One region of the Streptosporangium longisporum genome, then DNA from elsewhere that is predicted to be linked to it. Evidence: riboswitches for the same ligand, from Rfam matches in the RefSeq annotation. Region 1 holds a riboswitch; each other region holds the start of a gene.

Region 1 (5,765 bases):
GCAGGTCGGTCCGTCGCAGCACTAGTACATCGAGATGTGCGGATGGTCGAAGTGGTTGGCGGTGACGCCGCCGCGGTTGGACATGGTTCTCCAGCCGGAGCCGTGGTTGATGCGCTGGCGCCAGATCACGTACTTCACCCCGAGCCTGGCCTTGTTCTTGATGGCCCAGGCGGAGATCTCGTCACCGAGCCTGAGGTTGGCGGCCGTGGGCATCGAGCCGCCGACGCTCATCATGAAGTCGCAGGCGCGGCCCAGCGGGTGCTCGCCGCCGTCGTTCGCGGCCCGGTAGCAGCCGACCGAGTACGGCAGGTCGAAGCGCCTCTTGATCGCCTCGCGCATGATCCGGGTCCGGTCGGTGATGTTGTCGGCGCCGGTGGGCAGCTGCGGGGCCCAGCTGCCGTCGGAGCGGCGGCCCGAACCGGTGGGGACCAGCTTGTCGAGCTTGTCCTTGATCTCCTCGATCAGGTCCTCGGCCTCCTCGCGCCGCTCCTGGACCTCCTTGGCCTCCTCGACGATGTCGTCGGTGAGGCGGGCGGCGGTCTCGGCGGACCTCTTCCTGCGCTCCACGCTCTGGGCGAACCCCTGCAGGTGGGCGCTCTGCTCGGCGGTGAGCTGCTCCATCACCGCCGCGCTGCCGATGTCGTCGGCGAACAGCAGGGCGGGCAGGCCGCCGATGCTGCTCTGGTAGTGGAGCTGGACGATGGAGTCGACCTGCTTCTCGTTCTCGGCGTAGACCTCCTCGGCCCTGCGCAGGTTCTGCTTGGCCACGGCCTCGGCCTTCTCCGCCTTGTTGAGGGACTCGCGCTTGGCCGCGTAGGTCTCGATCAGCGCGTCGATCTTCTTGTTGAGCTTGACCAGGTCGGCGCGGAGCTCGGCCTCGGTCGGCTTGGGGTCGGCGCTTCCCGCGGTGGGAGCGCCGAGGGTGAACGCGGCGATCGAGCCCACGCAGAGGGCCAGAGCGGCATGGCGACGGAACGTGGGGGACGGGGCCGCCACGAACTCTCCTCTCCTTCCGCCTACCGGGTTAGCTGACGGGTTCGGGCTGGAGGATGCCCTTCCACCGAAGTGGTTTCACCCCAGGTGCGGTGGTTCCCCGGCTCCCGGGCGAGGCGCCTGGGATTAGGCATATCGGCTGCTACAGCCGATGTGGGAAGGATAGTAGTGGTAAACCCCAGGTCACGCGACCTCAAACGAGACCTATCGGTGATCAGCTCGTGACAATGGAGCGCAGTAGATGTGCTGTCTCCTCGGGCAGCACGTCGTTCACGAAGGCCCCCATGGCCGATTCCGATCCCGCGAGGTACTTCAGCTTGTTCGGCGCGCGGCGGATGCTGAACAGCTCCAGGTGCGCGTACGCCAGGTCGCGGCCGGTGTTGACCGGTGCCTGGTGCCAGGCCGCGATGTAGGGCATCGGCATGTCGAAGAGCCCGTCGAGACGGCGCAGCACGTCGGTGTAGAGCGGTCCGAACGCCGCCCGCTCGGCCGCCTCCAGGCCGATCAGGTCGGGGACCCTCCGGTGCGGGTAGAGGTGGACCTCGACCGGCCAGCGCGCGGCGGCCGGGACGAACGCCGTCCAGTGCTCGTTGGAGGCCACCACCCGCACCCCGGCCTCCCGCTCGGAGGCGAGGACATCGGCGAACAGATCGCCCCCGGTACGGTCCCGGTAGCGGCCGGCCGCCGCGAGGTTCAGCCTGGTGCGCGGGGTCACGTACGGGTAGGCGTAGATCTGCCCGTGCGGGTGGGCCAGGGTGATGCCGATCTCCGAGCCGCGGTTCTCGAAGCAGAACACCTGCTCCACCCCCGGCAGCGACGACAGCTCGGCCGTACGGTCGATCCAGGCCTCCATGACCAGCTCGACCTGCTCGGACGACAGGCGGGAGAACGAGGAGTCGTGGTCGGAGGTGAAGCAGACCACCTCGCAGCGGCCGATCCCGGGCCGGACCTCGCTCAGCCCGCCCGGCTGCGGGTACTCGCCCGGCTGGGCCGAGAACGAGGGGAAGCGGTTCTCGAAGACCACCACGTCGTAGTCGGGGGAGGGGACCTCGGTGAGGTTGCCGGGACCGGACGGGCAGAGCGGGCACTCGCTGGCCGGGGGCAGGAAGGTACGGCCCTGCCGGTGGCCGGCCACCGCGATCCACTCCTCGGTCAGCGGGTCGTAGCGCAGCTCGGAGGCGGCGGGCCGGGGCGGCAGGTCGCGCAGGTCGGCCGCACCCCTGTCCGCATCGTCGCGCCGGTCGAAATAGAAAAGCTCCCGGCCGTCGGCCAGGTGGGTGGCGGTGCGTTTCATCGGGTGGCGGTCTCGCTCTCCTGCTGCGGTTCTGTGATGATCAGCTCGCCGACCGAGGCGGCGAGCTCCTCGCGTGCCTCGCCGGACAGGCCGGAGTCGGTGATCACGATGTGCGCCTGGGACAGCTCGGCGATCGTGCTGATGCCGACCGTTCCCCACTTGGTGTGGTCGGCGGTCACCACCAGGCGGCGCGCGGAGGCGACCAGCTCCCGGTCGGTCTCCGCCTCCAGCAGGTTGGGCGTGGTGAACCCGGCGCGGACGCTCATCCCGTGCACGCCGAGGAAGAGGGTGTCGACGTGCAGGCCGCGGACCGCCGCGACCGCGACCGGGCCGACCAGCGCGTCGGAGGGGGTACGGACCCCGCCGGTCAGCACGACCGTGCGGTCGGCCCTGGGGGAGCGGTGGAAGACGTCGGCGATCCGGATCGAGTTGGTGATCACGGTCAGCTCGGGCACGTCGACCACGTGGTGGGCGAGCGTCCAGGTCGTGGTGCCCGCGGAGAGCGCGATGGCGGTGGCGGGACGGACGAGCCCGGCGGCGGTGCGGGCAATCGTCTCCTTCTCGGCCTGCTGGCGCACGGACTTGGCGGTGAAGCCCGGCTCCTCGGTCGAGCCCGGCCCGGCCACGGTGGCGCCGCCGTGGACCTTCTCCACCAGCCCCCGCTCGGCGAGCACCTCCAGGTCGCGCCTGATCGTCATGTCGGAGACGCCGAGATCGCGGACCAGGTCGGCGACCCTGACACCGCCGCTGCTGCGGACCCTTTCCAGGATCGCCTGCTGCCGCTGCTGGGCGAGCATCGTCACTCCCCTTAATTCACCAGATTCCACCAAATTACCACGCCGAGGCTCGAGAGGCGCTGTTGGAACATGGTGAACCGCCCGCTCACAACCGCTCGAGCTCCGCCTCGATGTTGGCCCGCGCCGCAGCCTCCGGCCCCTCGACGCGGAAGATCGCCGGGAGGTCGAGCAGCGAGCGCAGCACCGCGGCCCGCCCGGCCCTGAACGCCTCCTCGGGCACGAAGGCGTACTCCTCGCGCACGGCCGCGGCGTAGGCGGCGTAGACCTCCTCGGGCGCGCCCAGGATCGCCAGGTCGGCGTCGCAGAGCACGGCCCCGTCGGTGTCGTCCGGCGTGGGGTCGTGCGTGACGGTCAGCCTGACCAGCCGGGCGACCGTGGCCACCGCCTCGGGGGACAGGCCCGCCTCCGGCAGCGCGCGCTCGGCCAGCCGGGCGCTGCGCTCCTCGTTGTCGGCGTTGCGGGGGTCGTAGACGGCGTCGTGGAACCAGGCCGCCATCCGTACCAGGTCGGGGTGCTCGGCGTGACCGGCCAGGGCGTCGACCCCGGCCAGGACCGCCTCCAGGTGGGCGGTCGTGTGGTACCTGCGGTGCGGCTCGTCGTAGCGGGCGATCAGTTCGCGGCCGAGCCGTTCGGCCCCGGGGCCGGCCAGCGACCGCCAGCGGGTCATCAGCTTCTCGCTCATGCCAGGGAGCCTAGAGGCGGCCGGACCGGGAGCCCGGCCCGGGCAGGTCAGGCGTCACGGCCCCAGGAGGCCAGCAGCCGGGCCTGGGCGTCCTCGGCGGGCGACCGGGACTCCCCGGGGGCCGTCTCCTGCTCCCGGCCGGGCTCGGCGGCGGCGAACCAGGCGGCGCAGGCCTCGACCAGCTCCGGGTCGAGGCGCTCGTCGGCACCGATGGCGCGGGCCAGGTCCCAGGTGTGGATGAGGGCGTCGGCGAACAGCTCGGTGACGTACTCGCGGCCGGGCACGTCGCCGAACGGCAGGCGCACGACGCCCTCCAGGGCGCCGCGGGCGGTCACCGCCTGGACGGCGGCCACGGCCGAGGTGTCGAACGCCTTGATGGGGTCGTCGCCGAGCAGGTCGCCGTCGAAGGCGTCGCCGACCTCGGCGGAGGTCCGCCCGGCCAGCAGCTCCGGAGCCCACAGGCTCTCGCCGACCACGTGGTTGACCAGCGCCCGCACGTCCCAGTCGACGCAGGGCGTGGGGGTCTCCCACTGGCCGGGAGCGATCCGGTGGACGAGCGCGCCGAAGGCGTCCAGCGCGCGACCGTAGGCCTCGGGTACGTCGATGGTCATCATGCCTCCCGATGTCCTCCCGGCCGCGCCGTGCCCTTCCCCTGACCGTAACCTCTGGGCCGCCAGTAGTCATCCGCGTCAACGGGCATGACCGGCACGGCCCCGGTACCGCGTGGACCGGTGCTCGCCGGCACGTGCCGGCGAGCACCGGGCGGCCCTCCCGAGTCACCCGGGGTCACCGGTGGGCACCGGGGGCATCGCGGGTCACCGGTGGGCACGGCCCCGGACGCCACGGCACCCGGCCGGGATCGTCCCGGCCGGGGACCGCTTCGAGCTTTCCGAGTCCGCGGAGCTTCGCGCGGACGGGTCAGGGCAGCCGCTGCTCGATCCAGACGATCTTGCCCTTCGCGGTGAGGCGGGAGCCCCAGCGGTGCGCGAGCCAGTTGATCAGGTGCAGGCCGCGCCCGGTGTCGCTGGTGGTGGACGCCTCCCGCATCACCGGTACGGACGAGGAGGTGTCGGACACCTCGCAGACCAGGGTGGGCCCGCGCAGCAGCCGCAGCTCGACCTCGCCCTGACCGTGCTCGACCGCGTTGGCCACCAGCTCGCTGACCATGAGCTCGGTGTTGTCGCAGAGCGAGGAGAGGCCCCAGTCCTCCAGCGTGGTCCGTACGAAGCGCCGGGCCTGCGAGGCCGAGCGCCGGTCGGCCGGCATCGACACCTCGACGAACTCCTTCTCGGTCAGCTCCGAGACCCTGGCCAGCAGCAGCGCGATGTCGTCGCGCTCGTGTCCCGGCCGCTGGGCGCTGATCGTGAGGTTGCAGACCTCTTCCAGGTCGTGGTTCTGGCTGGCCAGCAGCCCGCGCAGGGCGCTGATGCCCTCCTCGATGTCCCGCTCGCGGCTCTCCACCAGGCCGTCGGTGTAGAAGGCGAGCACCGTGCCGTCGGGGAGCGTGAACTCCCGCATCTCGGCCGGTTCGTTGCCGATGCCCAGGGGGAGACCGGGGGGCAGCTCCAGCAGCTCGGTCTCGCCGCCTGGCCGCACCAGGATCGGCGGGACGTGCCCGGCGCAGGCCATGGCGCAGCGCCGGGTGACCGGGTCGTAGGTGGCGTACACGCAGGTGGCGATCTGGCTGGCGTCCAGGTCCTGGCTCATCAGGTTGAGCCGGAACAGTACGTCGGCCGGGCTCAGGTCCAGGCTGGCCAGGGTACGCGCGGCCGTGCGGAGCTGGCCCATGGTGGCCGCGGCCCTGATGCCGTGCCCCATCACGTCGCCGACGACCAGGGCGACCCGGCAGCCGGGCAGCGGGATCACGTCGTACCAGTCGCCGCCCACGCCGACCAGGTCGCTGGCGGGCAGGTAGCGCGAGGCGATCGTCAGGCCCAGCGGCTGGGAGAGGTCGACCGGCAGCAGGCTGCTCTGCAGGGTCAGCGCGGTACGCCGCTCC
Region 2 (5,765 bases), on a different contig from region 1:
CTCGGCCTCTTCGAGGGCGAGGACGTCATCGAGCACTGGCGGATCTCCACCGACCCCCGGCGCACGGCGGACGAGATCGCCGTCGTGCTGCAGGGACTGCTCGGGCAGTCGCCGCTGCTCAAGGGCGCCGACGTCAACGGCATCGCGATCTGCTCGACCGTCCCCTCGGTCCTGAACGAGATGCGCGAGATGTGCCGCCGCTACTACGGGGACGTGAACGCGGTCATCGTGGAGCCCGGCGTCCGCACCGGGGTCCCGGTCCGGATGGACAACCCCAAGGAGGTCGGCAGCGACCGCATCGTCAACGCGCTGGCGGCCATCCAGCTCTACGGCGGGCCGTGCGTGATCGTCGACTTCGGGACCGCCACCTCCTTCGACGCGGTCTCGGCCAAGGGCGAGTACGTCGGCGCGGTGACCGCCCCCGGCATCGAGATCTCGGTGGACGCGCTGGCCGCGGCCGGCGCGCAGCTGCACAAGGTGGAGCTGATCCGGCCCAGGTCGGTGATCGCCAAGAACACCGTGGAGGCGCTCCAGGCGGGCATCATCTACGGCTTCGCCGGGCAGGTGGACGGGATCGTCGAGCGGATGGCGGCCGAGCTGGCCGACGACCCCGACGAGGTCACGGTGGTGGCCACCGGCAGCGCGGCGCCGCTCGTGGTGAGCGAGGCGCGCTCGATCGACATGCACGAGCCGTGGCTCACGCTGATCGGCCTGCGTCTGATCTATCACCGCAACACCGCCTGAGCCGCCCCGCGGGCCCGTCCGGAGGGCATGACCCGGGCGGGCGGCGGGCACGGTGGGTGACCTCGCGGGGTTCGCCGCATCGGTACCCTTTGGAACTGTGACCGATGACGTGACCAATCCCGCCGAGGACCTGCCCGAGCAGATGCGCGTGCGCCGGGAGAAGTTCGACCGCCTCCGCTCCGAGGGCGTCGATCCCTATCCGGTGAACTTCCCGCGTACCGCGACCAACGCCGAGATCCGCGGGAAATACGCCGATCTCTCCGCTGACACCGCGACCGGCGACAGGGTGGGCGTCACCGGGCGGGTGATGCTGTCCCGGACCGGCGGCAAGCTCTGCTTCGCCACCCTGCGGGACGGCTCCGGCGACCTCCAGGTCATGATCTCCCTGGACCGGGTGGGCGAGGAGTCGCTGGCCGCGTGGAAGCGCGACGTCGACCTCGGCGACCACGTGGGCGTCGAGGGCGAGGTCATCACCTCGCGCAGGGGCGAGCTGTCCATCCTCGCCGACCGCTGGGTGATCACCTCCAAGTGCCTGCGGCCGCTGCCGGAGAAGCACGCGGGCCTGACCGACCCGGAGGCGCGGGTCCGCCAGCGCTATGTCGACCTCATCGTCAACGACGAGGCCAGGAAGCTGGCGTACACCCGCAGCGCCGTGGTGCGGTCGGTCCGCGACTTCTGGCACGAGGAGGGCTACCTGGAGGTCGAGACGCCGATGCTCCAGCCGATCCACGGCGGAGCCACGGCCCGGCCCTTCAAGACCCACATCAACGCCTACGACATGGAGCTCTACCTCCGCATCGCGATCGAGCTCTACCTCAAGCGGCTCGTGGTCGGCGGGATCGAGAAGGTCTTCGAGATCAACCGCAACTTCCGCAACGAGGGCGCGGACTCCACCCACAACCCCGAGTTCACCATGCTCGAGGCGTACGGAACCTATCTCGACTACAACGACATCGCGGACCTGACCCAGCGGATGATCCAGCAGGCGGTGGTGGCCGCGCTGGGTCACTCCGTGGTCGTCCACGAGGGTCAGGAGATCGATCTGGGCCTGGCCAAGTGGCCGCGGATCACCCTCTACGGGTCGGTCTCCGAGGCGCTGGGCGAGGAGGTCACGACCGCGACGCCGCTGGAGCGCGTCCGTGCCCTCGCGGACGCGCGGGAGATCCACTGGGACGCCGCGTGGGGTCAGGGCAAGCTCGTCCAGGAGATCTTCGAGGCTCTCGTCGAGCACACGCTCATCCAGCCCACGTTCGTCATGGACTACCCGCTGGAGACCTCCCCGCTGGCCCGCAACCACCGCGACAACCCGCTCCTCACCGAGAAGTGGGACCTGATCGGGTTCGGCACCGAGCTCGGCACCGGCTACTCGGAGCTGAACGACCCGATCGAGCAGCGCCGCCGCCTCACCGAGCAGTCCCTGCTCGCCGCGGGCGGCGACGTCGAGGCGATGCAGCTTGACGAGGACTTCCTCACCGCCCTGGAATACGGAATGCCGCCCACCGGCGGCATGGGGCTGGGCATCGACCGTCTCATCATGGCCTTCACCGGCAGGAACATCCGCGAGACCATCCTGTTCCCCCTGGTCAAGCCGGCGGGCCGGGCCTGACCGACGCGCGGCCCCCGGGCCACGCGAAACGACGTTCCCGCCGTACGGCGTGTACCGGGCCGACCACGCCCGGGTCCGGTACCGCCGTACGGAGCACGATCATTCCCCCGCCCGGGCGCTGTGCCGCGTCCGGGCAAAAGCGTGCCCCGGGCCTCCCGGACGGCACCCGCGGCACCCACGACACCCGCGGACCCACAGAACGGGGCGACACGGCCCGGACGGCGTACCCACCGGTCAGGCGTCGCGCGTCGGCGGCGGCGGTCACCTTCCCGGGGCCGGAGACGTGCCCGTACGGTGCGCGGGGACCGGGAGCGGAAGGGCGGGATCCCGGCCGCCGGAAACGGCGGTGCTCGCGTCCCTTCGTGCCGTGCGGAGGAGTTTCCGCATGGTGTAGAAACTCCCTTTCCGCACGCCCGATATTACGGCGTGCGAGTGGCCCCGCGCGAAACTCCGCAAATGCCGCAAAGAACCGAAGTGGCCCACGATTTCCGGGTTTTTACGTCACGCCGTCAAGGTGCCGAGGGACGTGACCACCGCCGCACCGGCGGAACAGGGGTCGATTTCCCGAAAAATACGGGAGGCGCGCGCGTCGCGGACCCGGCGTCCGGAGGGCCGCAGGGCCTGCCGATCCGGCAAAATCTTGTTCTACGAAGATGCGGGTCCTCGCAGCCAGGGGACGGTTACGGGTCCACGCCCGAGGCGGATCATGACTTAACCGCAAAGGCGCTGACATATCATGAGTACTTCACGTATGGCCTGCTATGTCAATAGTGCGGCGACGCCATGAAGGGCGGAACTTGACGACCTTTGAACAAGGCGTTTACCGTTCCTGGCGGGCGGTATTCATTCATGGTGCCTTAGGCCCGGTTTCCAGAGTGGGGGGAGTGACTCTTGATGGCATATCCGGAAGTGGATTCGCGCCATGGCGACAGCCCCCTGGGCATGGGCGATATCGGTCTCAGCGCCGACGACCTCGTGCTGCTGGCTGAGCTCGCCAAGGGCGTCACCGTCGACAGGGTGGGCCGCAGGCTCGACATCAGCGGCCGGACCGTCAGGCGCAGGCTCAGGGGCATCTGCGACCGCATCGGCGTCGCCACGGCGATCGAGGCCGTGGCCTGGGCGGCCCGCCGCCGCCTGATCTAGCCTGCCGCCGCCCGAATTCAGCCGCCCGCTCCGTCCGCCCGTCCTCGGCCGACGCCAGATCCCGCGCCGGGCGGGCGCGGGACGGCGTCGAGCGGGTGCCGGGGTCAGCCGGCGATGCGCACGCCTCCCACGAAGGGCCGGTCGTCGATCGTGGTGATGTGGATGACGTCCCCGGTCCGGGGGGCGTGGACCATCAGGCCCGCGCCGATGTAGATCCCGACGTGGTGCAGGTCGCTGTAGAAGAAGACGAGGTCACCCGGGCGCAGCTCGCTCCGGGAGACGCGCGTGCCCGCGGTCCACTGGTCGCCGGTGTAGTGCGGCAGGCTGATCCCGACCTTCTGGTAGGCCCACATGACCAGCCCGGAGCAGTCGAAGGAGTTGGGACCCTCGGCGCCCCAGACGTACGGCTTGAGCTGCTGGGTCAGCGCCCAGCGGGCGGCCTCGGCCCCCTTGCCGCTGCCCACGATGGGCGCGTCGACCTTCACCCGGGCGCCACGGTTGCCGACGGCCTGGGCGCGTACCTCCCTGAACAGGTCGCTCTCCACCCGCGCGACCAGTCGCTCGATCTTGGCGCGCTTGGCGCCGATCTCCGTCAGCAGCTTCTTGACCTCGGAGGTCCTGGCCTTGGCGCCGGCCTGCGCCCGCTCGGCGGCCTCGATCGCCCGGCCCACCTGGGCGACCTCCTCGCTCTGCTGCTGCTGCAGGGCGTAGCTGGTGGTGGCCTGGTCGAGGAAGTCGTCGGGGTCGGACGTCTGGGTGAGGGTGAGCCCTGCGTTCAGTCCGCCCGCCATGTAGCTGCTCTGTGCCAGCAGGGCGGCCTTGGTCCGCCGCGCCGCCAGCTCGGACTCGCTGGTGGCCAGGGTCTTCTTGGCGCTGTCCGCGGCCCGCTGCGCCTGCTTGAGCTTGACCCGCTCGCCGTTGTACTGCTCGGCGAGCGTCTCGATCTCGTTGTGCAGCTTCTCGGCCTGCGCGGCCAGTTGCTTGAGGCTGGGCTCGGGGTCGGCGGAGGCCGCGACCAGCGGGGTGCCCAGGGTGAGGGTGGCGAACGCCAGGCCGATCACCGCCATGCGGCGGCGGAGCCCTCGCGGCGCGCGTCGTGGACGGTGGGCGTCGCCACCCGCCTGGTCTCCTCCGCGGTCGCGCGTGCGCTTCACCAATGGACTCCTTCTCCTCGGCCGCCTACCGGGTTAGCTGACGGGTTCGGGCCGGAGGGCAGCCCTACCGGGTGCGCCGGTGGCACTCGGATTCACCCCGGGGGACTCGGGTGGGTCCCCGGTTCTCCCTGCGGGAGATTCGGCGGGTCAGGCTTTTCACATCTCTGACATCGAGGACGGAGATTAGTCCACCCCTGGTTCCTGCTCAACCAGAACTTCGAATTCAGTAGAGGTTTCGCAACTGAAATGTCACGGACGGATCACATCTCAAAATGATCACTGAGGCCTTTACGGGGCCTTTGCCCAGGGGGTCGTCGGGCCCCGAGGGGGTCCTCCCAGCTCCGGGAGCGTACCGAAGATGAAATGCGCCACACTTCGGCGTCCGATGCCCAGCGTGGCAATGGGACTACCAAGGGTCACGAGAGGAGGGTGGTGCGCGAGTTAGGGGTGAGCCGTAATTGGGGGACGGCGAGGACGTACGCTGATCGGTCATGGAGCAGGTTGCGGAACAGTCTCCGGCGCCGGTGATGCGCGCCCCCGCCGAGGCCGGAAGCGGTGGTGAACCCCGTACCGGCACGGAGCGGGACGGACCGCCGGGGGCGGCCGGCGTCACCGTCCGGCGTGCCCGCACCCCGGACGTCCGCGCCATCCGGCGCCTGGTCGACACCTACGGCGGCGCGGGACCGCGCCTGCTGGAGAAGGCCACCGTCACCCTGTACGAGGACGTCCAGGAGTTCTGGGTCGCCACCGACGAGCACGGGGAGGTGGTCGGCTGCGGGGCGCTGCACGTCCTGTGGGAGGACCTGGCCGAGATCCGCACCGTCGCCGTCGACCCCGCCCGCCGGGGGGCGGGGATCGGCCACCGCATCGTCTCCGCGCTGCTGCGCACCGCCGTCGAGCTCGGCCTGCGCCGCGTCTTCTGCCTGACCTTCGAGGTGGACTTCTTCGCCCGGCACGGGTTCCGGGAGATCCAGGGCACCCCCGTCGCCCCGGAGGTGTACGCCGAGCTTCTGGCCTCCTACGACGAGGGCGTCGCGGAGTTCCTGGATCTGGAGCACGTCAAGCCCAACACCCTGGGCAATACGCGGATGCTGCTGCATCTGACACGTGAGCCCGAC
Region 3 (5,765 bases), 650 kb from region 1:
TGTCGCCGATCCCGCCAGCGACGAGGAGACGGTCAGGCACATGCGCGCGTTCAACGACATGGTCACCGCCGACGAGCGGACCACCTCGGTCATGCTCCCCATCGCCGACGGCCTCACCATGATTCGAAAGCACTGACGAGAACTTCCCCGGATCCGTACGCGGGCGCGACGCTTTCCGATTACTTTACGTCACATGACGAGCACGTTGCGCCCACCGATGCGGAGGGAAGGATCGACACCATGGCCAAAACTCTGGACCGTCGTGAGGCGAAGCCCATGTCCGCCAACCACCAGGAGCTCGAGCGGCATTACCAGAGGACGTGCGACCAGTGGCCCGACCGCAAGGTCGAGATCATCAACGGCCGGATCGTGGTGAGGGAGTTGCCCACGCTCACCCACGCCAGAATCATCACGCGTCTGCTGCTCCAGCTCGCCCCCTTCGCCACGGAACAGGGGTGGGACCCGGTATGCGACATCAAGATCTTCTTCGGGGTCCAAAAAGATCGTTACAGGCCTGATCTCCTGGTCCTTCCGAAGTCCCCTCGCCTGTGGGACGACGAGAACGTCTACGCCGAGGAGACCCTGCTCGTCGTGGAGGTCGTCTCTCCCAGCAGCCGGAACGACGACCATGTCGTCAAACCCGAGAACTGCGCGATCGCGGGTGTTCCGCTCTACCTGGTGATCGACGCCTTCCAGAACATCGCCCGGCTGCTCAGCCATCCTGGAGAGAGGGGGTACCAGCAACAGCACCAGGTGACCCTCGGTGAACCGCTCGAACTGCCCGCGCCGTGGAACCTCACGATCGACACGGGCAGGCTGGTCGAGATCTGATCCTCGTGCGGGAAGGCCCGGCCCGGGACCCGGGCTTCGGGACCGGCCGGCGGCCGGGCCTTCCGGTGGCGGCTAGCAGATCTTGTGGACCCAGCCGTGCGGGTCGGGGCGGGACCCGTACTGGATGCCCACGAGTTCCTCGCGGATCTTCGAGGTGACCGGGCCCTGGTTGCCGTCGCCGATCGTCCAGGCGCGGTCGGCGCCCTTGACCGCGCCGACCGGGGTGACGACCGCGGCCGTGCCGCAGGCGAAGACCTCGGTCAGCTCGCCCGACTCGCAGCCGCTCTGCCACTCCTCGATCGACAGGCGTCCCTCCTCGGCCCGCAGGCCCAGGTCGCCGGCGAGGGTGAGGATGGAGTCGCGGGTGATGCCGGGCAGGAGCGTCCCGGTCAGCGCCGGGGTGAGCAGGCGGTCGCCGTAGACGAAGAACAGGTTCATCCCGCCCATCTCCTCGACGTGACGGTGCTCGACCGCGTCCAGCCAGACCACCTGGTCACAGCCCTGCTCGACGGCCTGGCGCTGGGCCACGAAGGCCCCGGCGTAGTTGCCGCCGCACTTGGCGGCCCCGGTGCCGCCGGGGGCTGCGCGGGTGTACTCGGTGGAGAGCCAGACCGAGACGGCCTTGCCCCCGCCGAAGTAGGCCGCGGCCGGTCCGGCGATGACCATGTACCGGTAGGTCCTGGAGGGGTAGTTGACACCGAGCGCTGGCTGCGTGGCGATCATGAAGGGACGAAGGTAGAGGCTGTGCCCCGGGGTGGTGGGGACCCAGTCGCGGTCGGTCTGGACGAGCAGCTCCAGCGACTCGACGAACGTCTCCTCGGGCAGCTCGGGCATGGCCATCCGCAGCGCCGAGGCGTTGAACCGGGCGGCGTTGGCCTCCGGCCGGAAGGTCACGATGGCGCCGTTCTCCTGGCGGTAGGCCTTGAGACCCTCGAAGAGCTCCTGCCCGTAGTGGAAGACCGAGGTCGCCGGGTCGAGGACGAGCGGCCCGTACGGGGTGAGCCGGGCGTCGTGCCAGCCCTCCCCCTCGGTGTAGTCGATGGAGACCATGTGATCGGTGAAGACCTGGCCGAACCCCGGGCTCGCCATTACCTGCTCACGCTCGTCCGTGGTGCGAGCGTGGTCGGAGAGCTGCACGTCGAAGCTGAGCTTCTGAGCGGTGGTCATGACGCGGATCCTTCTCTTGGTGTCTGGCTTACCCTTGCGTCCATTCTGCGTTGGACCGGGTAACGGGAAACTACTGCATCGATAGCGAAAACCGTCAGCGGGGCGGAAAAACCAAAACGCGCCCGGCGGCTCGGTGAGCCGCCAGGCGCGTCTGGGTCGAGGTGGGCGGCTTCCTCAGCCGGCTACTCGGGCGGTGATGTCGTCGCCGATCTCGCGGGTGGTCCGGCCGGCCCGGCCGGTCGCCCGCTCGACCAGGTCGTCGGCGACGGCCTGCTCGACCCGGGCGGCCTCGGAGTCCAGGCCCAGGTGGTCCAGGAGCATGGCGACCGACAGGATCGTGGCGGTCGGGTCGGCCTTGCCCTGGCCCGCGATGTCGGGGGCGCTGCCGTGGACCGGCTCGAACATGCTCGGCGCGGTGCGGTCGGGGTTGACGTTGCCGCTGGCCGCCAGGCCGATGCCACCGGCGATCGCCGCGCCGATGTCGGTGAGGATGTCACCGAAGAGGTTGTCGGTGACGATCACGTCGAAGCGCCCGGGCTGGTTGACGAAGAACATCGAGGCCGCGTCGACGTGGCAGTAGTCGGTCTGGACGTCCGGGTACTCCCGGCCGACCCTCTCGACGGTGCGGGCCCACAGGTCACCGGCGTAGGTGAGCACGTTGGTCTTGTGGACCAGGGTGAGCCTCCTGCGGGGACGCGACAGCGCCTTGTCGAAGGCGTAGCGCACCACGCGCTCGACGCCGAAGGCGGTGTTCAGCGACTCCTGGGTGGCGATCTCGTGCGGGGTGCCGTGGCGCATGACGCCCCCGGCTCCGGCGTACGGGCCCTCGGTGCCCTCGCGGACGACGATCATGTCGATGTCCTCCGGCCGGACCCCGCCCAGCGGGGTCTCCACCCCGGGGAAGAGCTTGACCGGCCGCAGGTTCACGTAGTGGTCGAGCCGGAAGCGGAGCTTGAGCAGCAGGTCGCGCTCCAGCACGCCCGGGGGCACGCTGGGGTCGCCGACCGCCCCGAGCAGGATCGCGTCGTATCCGCGCAGCTCCTCCAGGACGACGTCGGGCAGCGTCTCACCGGTCTCGTGGTAGCGCTTGGCGCCGAGATCGTAGGTGGTGGTCTCCACCTTCGTGCCGACCGCTTCGAGGACCTTCAGCCCTTCGGCGACGACCTCGACCCCGATCCCGTCCCCGGGGATGACCGCCAGGCGGATGTTACGCGAATCCATGCGGCCACCCTACCGGGCCGTCTCGGTGCTTGAACACCGGTCTCACGCCTCGGACGAAATTTCCCTCGGGGACATTTGATCACTTTGCCCGTCTTTATCCTGTGTTGACCGTTTCGTGAGCTTTCGTTATGGTCCTCACCGTTCACGTTGATGCCTAATTCGTACGGATCATCCCTTATCGATGCGTACGGAGCCGGGGACCCACTCTTTCCGGGATCGTCCCGGGCCCCGGGAACCCCGCTCCCCGACGGGAGCGCGTTCCCGGCCGCCCGTGACGGGATCCCTCGGGGCGAATCGGCGCGCCCGCGCGCCGTAGGGCGGCCTCCACGCCCGAGCCCGACAGCTCACCCGGCAGGCCCTATGGAAGGAACGACCCTGTACGGCAAGATCTCCTCGCGCGTCGCGTCCGTCCTCGTCGCCGGGACCGCGGTGTTCGCGACCCCGGCCACCGCGCTGGCCGCCTCGCCCCTGCCCGCCCCCGCGCCTCCCGCGCTCGGCATGCCCGCCCTGAAGGGCGCCCTGCGCGCCGCCTCCTTGCGTCCCGCCTGGCAGAAGGCCCTGAGCTGGGCCATGTCCAAACGCGGCACGCCGTACGCGTGGGGCGGCACCGGCCGCGGCGGCTTCGACTGCTCCGGGCTGATGCTCCGCGCCTACGGGGCCGCCGGGATCAGGTTGCCCCGCATCGCCTCCGAGCAGTACGGGGCGTTCTCCAGGAAGATCCCCTGGAAGGACCTCAGGCCCGGGGACCTGGTCTTCTTCCGGGGTCTCGGGCACGTCGGAATGATCACGAAGCCCGGGTACATGGTGCACGCCCCGCGGAGCGGGGACGTGGTCAAGGAGGAGCGGCTCGCCTCCTGGCGGCGCGCCTCCTTCGTCGGCGGGGTGCGCCCCGACCCCGAGGGGGTCGAACTGGCCGAGCGGATCGAGCGCGCGACCGGATCCGTCGTCGACGGGTGAGCCTTTGCGGCCCCGTCACGAGCGTTCGCGCAGCCGTCCGCCCCGTCCGCCCCGGCCGGCCCGGACCGGCGCGCGGCCGTACCGGGCAGATGGCCGGTGGGGTCAGCGGGGTCAGCGGGTGGGCGCGCCACCGTTGTCGCGGCGGTCCAGGGCGGTCTGGATCGCGTCGGCCGCCTCGTCCTCGTTCTCGTCCGGGCGGTTCCAGGAGTACATCTCGTACATGGTGAGTCTCGTCTCGATCGCGGGTGAGCTGTGAAGGTGGCCGAGACTCCGGTCAGGACTCGGACCGGGCCCGATGCCGCGGTCCGGGTCACGGACCGCTGGGCGGAGGGCTCGGAGCCGGCGATCGCCACGGCACCGTGGCGGGCCGCCGGCCTGCCCTGTCAGGCCCCGTCACGGCGGGTGCGGAGTGCGAGAACACCCGGCGCATCTCCATCAGGTTACCCGGTGACGAAAGGGTCGTCTCGCCCCGCGTACACACTTCTCACATGTCGAGACGGTGGGCGGGTGCCGGCCCGGCCCCGGACGGTCCGTCCGGAGCCGGGCCGCGGCGCGTCGCGGCCGTTCCCGGAGGCGGCAGGACGCGGCCGGGCGGCGGGCCGGGACGGTCAGTCGGTCAGGTCGACCGAGCGGCCGCTGTCGGCGCCGATCTCCGCGCCGATCTGGTCGACCACGTCGGCCGGGATGGCGGTGTCGACGGTGAGCGCGATCAGGGCCTTGCCGCCCTTGACGTCCCGGGCCACCTGCATCGAGGCGATGTTGATCGAGTGGTCGCCCAGGATGCGGCCGACCACGCCGACGATGCCGGGACGGTCGGTGTAGGTGAAGAACGACAGGTGGTCGGTCGGCTCGATCTCCATCTGGTAGCCGTTGACCTCGACGATCTTCGTGATCTGCCTCGGCCCGGACAGGGTGCCGGAGACCGAGACCGCGCGGCCGTCGGCGAGCACGCCGCGGACCGTCACCACGTTGCGCCAGTCGGGGCTCTCGGAGCTGGTGATCAGCTCGACCGTGACCCCGCGGTCCTTGGCCAGCAGCGGGGCGTTGACGTAGGTGACCGAGTCCTCGACCACGTCGGTGAAGACGCCCTTGAGGGCGGCCAGCTCCAGCACCCGGACGTCGTGGGAGGCGATCTCGCCGCGCACCTCGACGTCGAGCCTGGTGGCGACCTCACCGGCGAGCGCGGTGAACACCCGGCCGAGCTTCTCGGCCAGCGGCAGGCCCGGCTTGACGTCCTCGGCGACGGCGCCGCCCTGGACGTTGACCGCGTCCGGCACGAACTCCCCGGCCAGGGCGAGCTTCACGCTCCGCGCGACCTGGGTGCCGGCCTTCTCCTGGGCCTCGTGGGTCGAGGCGCCCAGGTGCGGGGTGACCACGACCTGGTCCAGCTCGAAGAGCGGGCTGTCGGTGACCGGCTCCTTGGGGAACACGTCGATGCCGGCACCGGCGACGCGGCCCTCCTTGATCGCGGAGTAGAGCGCGTTCTCGTCGATGATCCCGCCGCGGGCGACGTTGATCAGGCGCACGTTCGGCTTGACCTGGTGCAGCTCCCGCTCGCCGATGAGGCCGATGGTCTCCTTGGACTTGGG
Region 4 (5,765 bases), on a different contig from region 1:
CACCCCACCGGCGACCCCATCGGTGACCCCGGCGACGCGCGTCCCGGCGGCCCGGCCGCGTCCCGCGCCGGTCGCCCCGCCGGTCTCCCGGAGAGCGCGGAGTGGGGTTAGGGGGTCTGTGCAGGCTCCAGCAGGCGGGCGAAGCGGGCCGCGGCACGCTCCCAGCTCCACTCGCGCGCGACCCACTCGCGTCCCCGCTCTCCCATGGTCCGCGCGCCGGCCGGGTCCTTGAGCAGTCCGGTCAGGGCCGCGGCGACCTCGTCCGGGCGGGTCCCGTCGACCACCAGCCCGGTCTCCCCGTTCAGCACGGCGTCGGGGGCGCCGCCCGAGGAGCCCGCCACCACCGGCAGCCCGGTGGCGGACGCCTCCAGGTAGACGATGCCGAGCCCCTCGACGTCCACGCCGCCCAGGCGGGTGCGGCACGGCATGGCGAACACGTCGCCCGCGGCGAGGTGGCCGGGCAGCGCGGACTCCGGCACCGGGCCGACGATCCGGACCGCGCCGCCCAGCGGCCGGGCGAGCCGTTCCAGCGTCCTGCGGTACGGGCCGCCACCGATGATCAGGAGCACCGCGTCGGGGACGTCCCGCAGCACCGTGGGCCAGGCCCGCAGGAGCGTGTCCTGACCCTTGCGCGGCACCAGCCTGGACAGGCAGACCACCGTCGGCCGGTCCCCCAGGCCCAGCTCGGCGCGGATCCGCTCTCCCCCGGCGCCGGGGTGGAACGTCCCGGTGTCGACCCCGGGCGCCAGCCGCACCAGCCTGCCCTCGGGGACCAGCCCGGCCAGCCTGCGCCGGGTGTACTCCCCCAGGTAGGTGACCGCGTCGGCCTCCGCGCCGATCCTGGCGAGGAGACCGCGGGCCAGCGGGACCCCGGCCCATCCCGCCTCGTGGCCGTGGGTGAGCATGACCACGCGGCGGGCCCCGGCCTCGCGCATCCTCGGCGCGAGCAGGCCCAGCGGCGCCGCGGCCCCGAAGACCACGGTGTCGCAGCCGAACCGGGCGACCAGGGCTGCGGCCCGGCGGGCCACCGCGGGCGAGGGCAGCATCAGCGACCCCGGGTGCCGCACCACCGGGTACGGCCGGCGCCGGTCGAAGGCGTCACCGCCGGGCCAGGCCGGGGCGTACACGACGACCGAGCCGGGCGGGCGGCGGGCCACGAGGCCGTGCACGAAGGACTGGATCCCTCCCGCGCGGGGCGGGAAGTCGTTGGTGACGACCAGGGTCCGGCTCACGGCTCGGGCAGACCGTTCAGCCGGGCCCAGGAGCGGGCCGCGGCGATGCGCTGCGGCGCCGCGGGGTGCGAGGCGTAGAGCAGGTGCTCGAGGGGGTCGGGCGACAGGTCCGAGACGTTGGTGGCGGCCAGGCGCCGCTGCATGGCGACGAACGTCGCCGGGTCGCGGGTCAGGTCCAGCGCGTGCACGTCGGCGCGGGCCTCGACGTGCCTGCTCACCACGTTCTGGGCCGGTCCCGACAGGACCGTGGCCAGGCTGACCAGCCCCATGATCAGGCCCGTGGCCCGCGGGTCGCCGAGGGCGGGCACCCCGGCCCGCCGCCGCAGGCCCGGCGCCGAGGCCACCGCGTACAGCAGGCACGCCCCGCAGGCCGCGCCCAGGCCGCCGACGAGCGTTCCCCAGAGCACGTCGCCCGCGTCGGCGTGGCCCAGCTCGTGCGCGACCACCAGCTCGACCTCGTCGGCGGGGGCCCGCAGCAGCGTGTCGTAGACGACGATCCTGCGGGTGGCGCCGAAGCCGGAGACGTAGGCGTTGAGCGCGGTGGTCCGCCGGGAGGCGTCGGCGACGAGCACGTCCTCCACGGGCACGCCGTCCCTGGCGGCCATGGCGAGCAGGTCGTCGCGCAGCGTCCCGGCCTCCATCGGCCTGAAGTCGTTGAAGATCGGCTCGATGAGCACCGGGTAGGCGAAGGACGCGCCCAGCGTCAGCGCGAACACCCCGGCCGAGGCCGGGATCCACCAGCGCCGGTAGCGCCGCGCCAGCGCGACCACCGCCAGGACCATGATCGCGGTCAGTGCCGTGCCGACGCCCGCGCTCTTGACCCGGTCGGCCGACCACGCTGGCCACTGCTGGGTGGACAGCCCGTACTCGCGCAGGTAGGTCTCCGACCACATCCCCAGCGGCCAGCGCAGGGCCGCCACCGCGGCCGAGATCAGCAGCACGCCGAGCAGCACGCGCAGCCACCAGGGGCCCCGCAGCCGGTCGGCCAGCCGGGCGCCCAGCGGCGTGGCCACCAGCACCCCGGCCACCACCAGCGTCAGGCCCAGCGACAGGTACGCCGGAACGCTGACCAGCGCGTCGAACGCCTGGGAGCGGGCGATCTGCTCGGCGGTGAAGTCCCGCTCCGGGGAGGGGGCGATCTCGGGCGCCGCTGCGGGCAGGGCCCGCCAGGGCGTGGTGAACGCCACGACCGCCAGGGTGATCGCGCCCAGGACGGCCAGCGCCCACCCCGCCGACCGCGTGCCCGAGGGCGCGTCCGTCGTGCTCAGCGTCATCGCAGTTCCCTCCGGAGGTACTCGCGCCAGGCCCGGGTGAACTCGGCCGCCGACAGGCCGAGCGTGCTCCCGACATCGCTACCGTAGAGCCTCACCAACGCCTTCTCCCCGAAGCGCTCCGCGACGAGGCGGCAGGCGAGCCACGCCTCCTCGTAGGCCTGCGCGAGCCTCGGGGCGCCCGGGGCGAAATCGGCCGGTACGGGAAGGCGGGCGGGCAGGGTCCCGGCGCGCACCTCCGCGGCCAGCTCGGCGGCGACCGTCCGCACGGCGATCCCGGCGTCGCGGTACCCGGCGTAGTCCGCGAAGCCCTCCGAGAGCCACATCGGCACCCGGCCGCCGCGGGTGGCGCCGGTGGCCACGTGGGTGAGCTCGTGCGTGATCACCACGTCCCTGCCGGTCGCGGTGAGCCGGGCGTAGCCGGACGGCAGGACGATCACCCGGTCCGCGGTGGCCAGCGCGGCCAGACCGTGGGTGCTTCCCGCCCCGGCGAGGGCGGCGGCCTCGGCGTCGGTGGCGGGGTGGAGGACCAGCGCGCGGACCGGTCCCCAGATCTCCGCGACGGTGCGCCGGGCCCGGTCGGCCGTGGCGGCCAGGTCCCGCAGGGCGGCGTGCGGCACGCGGTGACCGACCACCACGGAGTGCCGGCCCCGCACGACGGTCGCACCGTCGGGCCAGAGGCCGACGGGGACGTCAGGGGCATCGGGGACACCGGGGATGTCAGAGACACCGGGAGCGCGGGAATCACCGGGGACGGCGGGGACGGCGGGAGCGCGGCGGCCGGCGAGGGTGCCGAGGGGTTCCGGGGCGCCGAAAGGGCCGTACCGGCCGGCCGGGAGGGGTCCGGCCCCGGTGAGCGGGCCGGCGCTCAGCAGCGCCAGCATCCCGGCGAGCACCGCGCGGCGGTCTCGCGGGACGGATCCGCCCGGGTGGGACCCGTTCGGGACGGACATGTGAGCCGATGGTAGCCGACCGGACAGCAGCGGTCCCGTCGCCGCGGTGCGGGGACGGGACCGCTGTCACTGTTCGGGTTCAGACCCCGGGCCGGGCCGCTCCCGCGAAGGAGGACCGGTAGTGCCCCTTCAGCTTCACGATCCGGACGGACTTGCCGCTGCTCGGCGAGTGGACCATCCTGCCCTTGCCGACGTACATGCCGACGTGGCCCTTTCCGCTGAAGAACAGCAGGTCACCGGGGAGCAGCTTGCTCCACGGGACCTTCTTCTTGAGCGACCTGTACTGGCTGTGCGTGATCCTGGGAAGGGACACACCGGCCGTGCGCCAGGCGTAGCGGACGAGCCCCGAGCAGTCGAAGGCTCCGGGACCGGAGGCTCCCCACCGGTACGGATCGCCGATCTGCTTCTTGGCCGCCGCGACGGCCTTGACGGCCCGGACCTTCTGCAGTGCCGCCCTGCTCATCGTGGTCTTGGCCTTGGCCTTGGACTTCGTGGCGGTCTTGCCCTTGGTCCTGGCCTTGACCGTGCCCTTCGTCGTGGCCCGCCCGGTCTCCGTGCTCTCGCTCTGCTCGGAGACGCCGGTCGCGCTGCTGACCAGGATCTCAGGGGGATTGTCCGTCATCGCCTGCGCCGCCGTGGGTCCCAGGGTGACCGCTCCGGCTGAGGCGGTCAACGTGAGGGCGACGCCGCCTAGAGAAAGGCGGAAAAAGCGTGACAAACGGGGGTTATACGGGGTGGTAGACAGGATTTCTCCTTGGTGCTTCCACTGATGCCTACCGGGTTAGCTGACGGATTCGGGCTTGGAAGATGCCCTACGGCACAAATGTGCCGATTCACCCCTGGCCACGGTGTGTCGGGCCTTTTGGGTCCCCGGTTCCATGCCTCCTGGCTGCACGGATTCGGCGGGCCGCCACGGTGACGTCCGCCCCTTGCGGGGGCGCGGCGGCCGGCTGGATTTCTATGGACGAAGACGGCCCGGAGACCGTCGTTCACCGCGGCGGCATGGCTTGCACGTCGCGCAGCCAGAAGTTACTCCGATCGCCACGTTTCGGCAAAGGGTTCCCAGAAACGGAGGATCGAGAGGGCTTCTTGATCCTCCCGTTACCGCTGCGTGATGCCTATTTATGCGATCGAGATATGACTCTCGTCACACCGCCCTGTAAGCCCGGGAAATCACGGCTTTTGTTATCTTCGTCACATTGTCCCGGCCCTCGCGGTGAGCACGGGGGACGGCGCGGGCCCGGGTCGCCGTGAGCGGCGTCCCGGGCCCGCGGGGGGACGGTTCAGCTCAGCCGCCGCTCGAGGTGGAACGTCACCTCGGCCCCGGCCTCGTGCTTGCCGATGAGCCTGCACAGCTCCGCCCGCAGCGGCAGCCAGTGCGGGCCGGTGCCCGAGGGCATGAGCGTGGCGGCGAACGGGTGACCGTCGACCGTCCCGGTGACCTTCACGGCCCGCCTCGTGCCGAGGAGCTCGGCCGAGCCCGGCACGGTCACGAAGGTGGCGAAGGCGCCGTCCTTCTCGATGGGGGCGGTGAAGGTGTGGTCGAGCGGCTGCGGGGTCGCGGGGGTGGGCATCGTCGTCTCCCTGATCCTGTGTCGCGGCACGCCTCCGGGGGCCGGAGGAGGCCGATGGTCCGTCCGGAGAGACGACTCCCGCGAGCGCGCGGAATCGTCGCCCGCCCGCGAGACGTTTTCACGGACCCCACGGGCGCCGGTGGACGGGTCCTCCGGGGGCCGAGCCGTCCTTGCGGACCGGGACCCTCCGGAGAGGCGGCTCCGGCCACACGGGCCGCCTCCGAGGCGAACGGGCCCTCAGAGGCGCACGGCCCCTCAGGGGCACACGATCCGCCCTCAGGAGACCCGGCCCCTCGGGAGCACACGGACCGGAGTACCCGGGCCCTCAGGAGCACCCGGCCCCTCAGGGGCGGACGGCCCCGACGAGACGGCGGCCGTAGGCCGACAGCGGGACGACCTTGACCACGTCGCCGGTCTGTGGGGCGTGCACGATCTTGCCGTCACCCGCGTACATGCTGACGTGCCCCAGGCCCTCGCTGAAGATGAGGTCCCCCGGCTGCAGGTCGTTCAGCGAGACCTTGCGGCTCGCGCCCCAGCTCCACTGCTGCCAGGTCGTCCGGGGGATGCTGACCCCGCCGGTCCGCCAGGAGGCCTGCACCAGGCCCGAGCAGTCCCAGCCGCCGGGGCCGGTGCCGCCGTACTGGTAGGGCTTGCCCACCTGGGCGAAGGCGAACTGCAGGGCGGCGCGGGCGTTGCCCGAGGCGGCGCCGTTGTACTGGATCCCGGCGCTGTCGG

The links. Region 1 has a riboswitch for cyclic di-AMP ahead of ABD832_RS17075 (coiled-coil domain-containing protein). Riboswitches for the same ligand answer to the same signal wherever they lie in the genome.
Region 2: another riboswitch for cyclic di-AMP. It lies ahead of ABD832_RS12430 (C40 family peptidase); the one in region 1 lies ahead of ABD832_RS17075 (coiled-coil domain-containing protein).
Region 3: another riboswitch for cyclic di-AMP. It lies ahead of ABD832_RS14130 (C40 family peptidase); the one in region 1 lies ahead of ABD832_RS17075 (coiled-coil domain-containing protein).
Region 4: another riboswitch for cyclic di-AMP. It lies ahead of ABD832_RS18165 (C40 family peptidase); the one in region 1 lies ahead of ABD832_RS17075 (coiled-coil domain-containing protein).

What each region holds. Positions count from the first base shown of each region.
Region 1 is NZ_BAAAWD010000007.1:915,437-921,201, forward strand. It holds gene ABD832_RS17075 (coiled-coil domain-containing protein) at 22-996, opposite strand; cyclic di-AMP (ydaO/yuaA leader) riboswitch at 1,000-1,136, opposite strand; gene galT (galactose-1-phosphate uridylyltransferase) at 1,208-2,287, opposite strand; gene ABD832_RS17085 (DeoR/GlpR family DNA-binding transcription regulator) at 2,284-3,084, opposite strand; gene ABD832_RS17090 (HD domain-containing protein) at 3,170-3,766, opposite strand; gene ABD832_RS17095 (TIGR03086 family metal-binding protein) at 3,814-4,380, opposite strand; gene ABD832_RS17100 (ATP-binding SpoIIE family protein phosphatase) at 4,685-5,765, opposite strand, start outside.
Region 2 is NZ_BAAAWD010000006.1:1,813,842-1,819,606, forward strand. It holds gene ABD832_RS12415 (type III pantothenate kinase) at 1-744, shown strand, start outside; gene lysX (bifunctional lysylphosphatidylglycerol synthetase/lysine--tRNA ligase LysX) at 842-2,350, shown strand; gene ABD832_RS12425 (helix-turn-helix domain-containing protein) at 3,293-3,493, shown strand; gene ABD832_RS12430 (C40 family peptidase) at 3,598-4,647, opposite strand; cyclic di-AMP (ydaO/yuaA leader) riboswitch at 4,654-4,802, opposite strand; gene ABD832_RS12435 (amino-acid N-acetyltransferase) at 5,139-5,765, shown strand, end outside.
Region 3 is NZ_BAAAWD010000007.1:266,564-272,328, reverse strand. It holds gene ABD832_RS14150 (O-methyltransferase) at 1-136, shown strand, start outside; gene ABD832_RS14145 (Uma2 family endonuclease) at 241-831, shown strand; gene ABD832_RS14140 (branched-chain amino acid aminotransferase) at 904-1,998, opposite strand; gene ABD832_RS14135 (3-isopropylmalate dehydrogenase) at 2,173-3,219, opposite strand; cyclic di-AMP (ydaO/yuaA leader) riboswitch at 3,361-3,592, shown strand; gene ABD832_RS14130 (C40 family peptidase) at 3,580-4,176, shown strand; gene serA (phosphoglycerate dehydrogenase) at 4,785-5,765, opposite strand, start outside.
Region 4 is NZ_BAAAWD010000009.1:23,868-29,632, reverse strand. It holds gene ABD832_RS18185 (helix-turn-helix domain-containing protein) at 1-111, shown strand, start outside; gene ABD832_RS18180 (glycosyltransferase family 4 protein) at 108-1,232, opposite strand; gene ABD832_RS18175 (M48 family metallopeptidase) at 1,229-2,506, opposite strand; gene ABD832_RS18170 (hypothetical protein) at 2,503-3,456, opposite strand; gene ABD832_RS18165 (C40 family peptidase) at 3,536-4,078, opposite strand; cyclic di-AMP (ydaO/yuaA leader) riboswitch at 4,212-4,371, opposite strand; gene ABD832_RS18160 (DUF1905 domain-containing protein) at 4,740-5,030, opposite strand; gene ABD832_RS18155 (C40 family peptidase) at 5,374-5,765, opposite strand, start outside.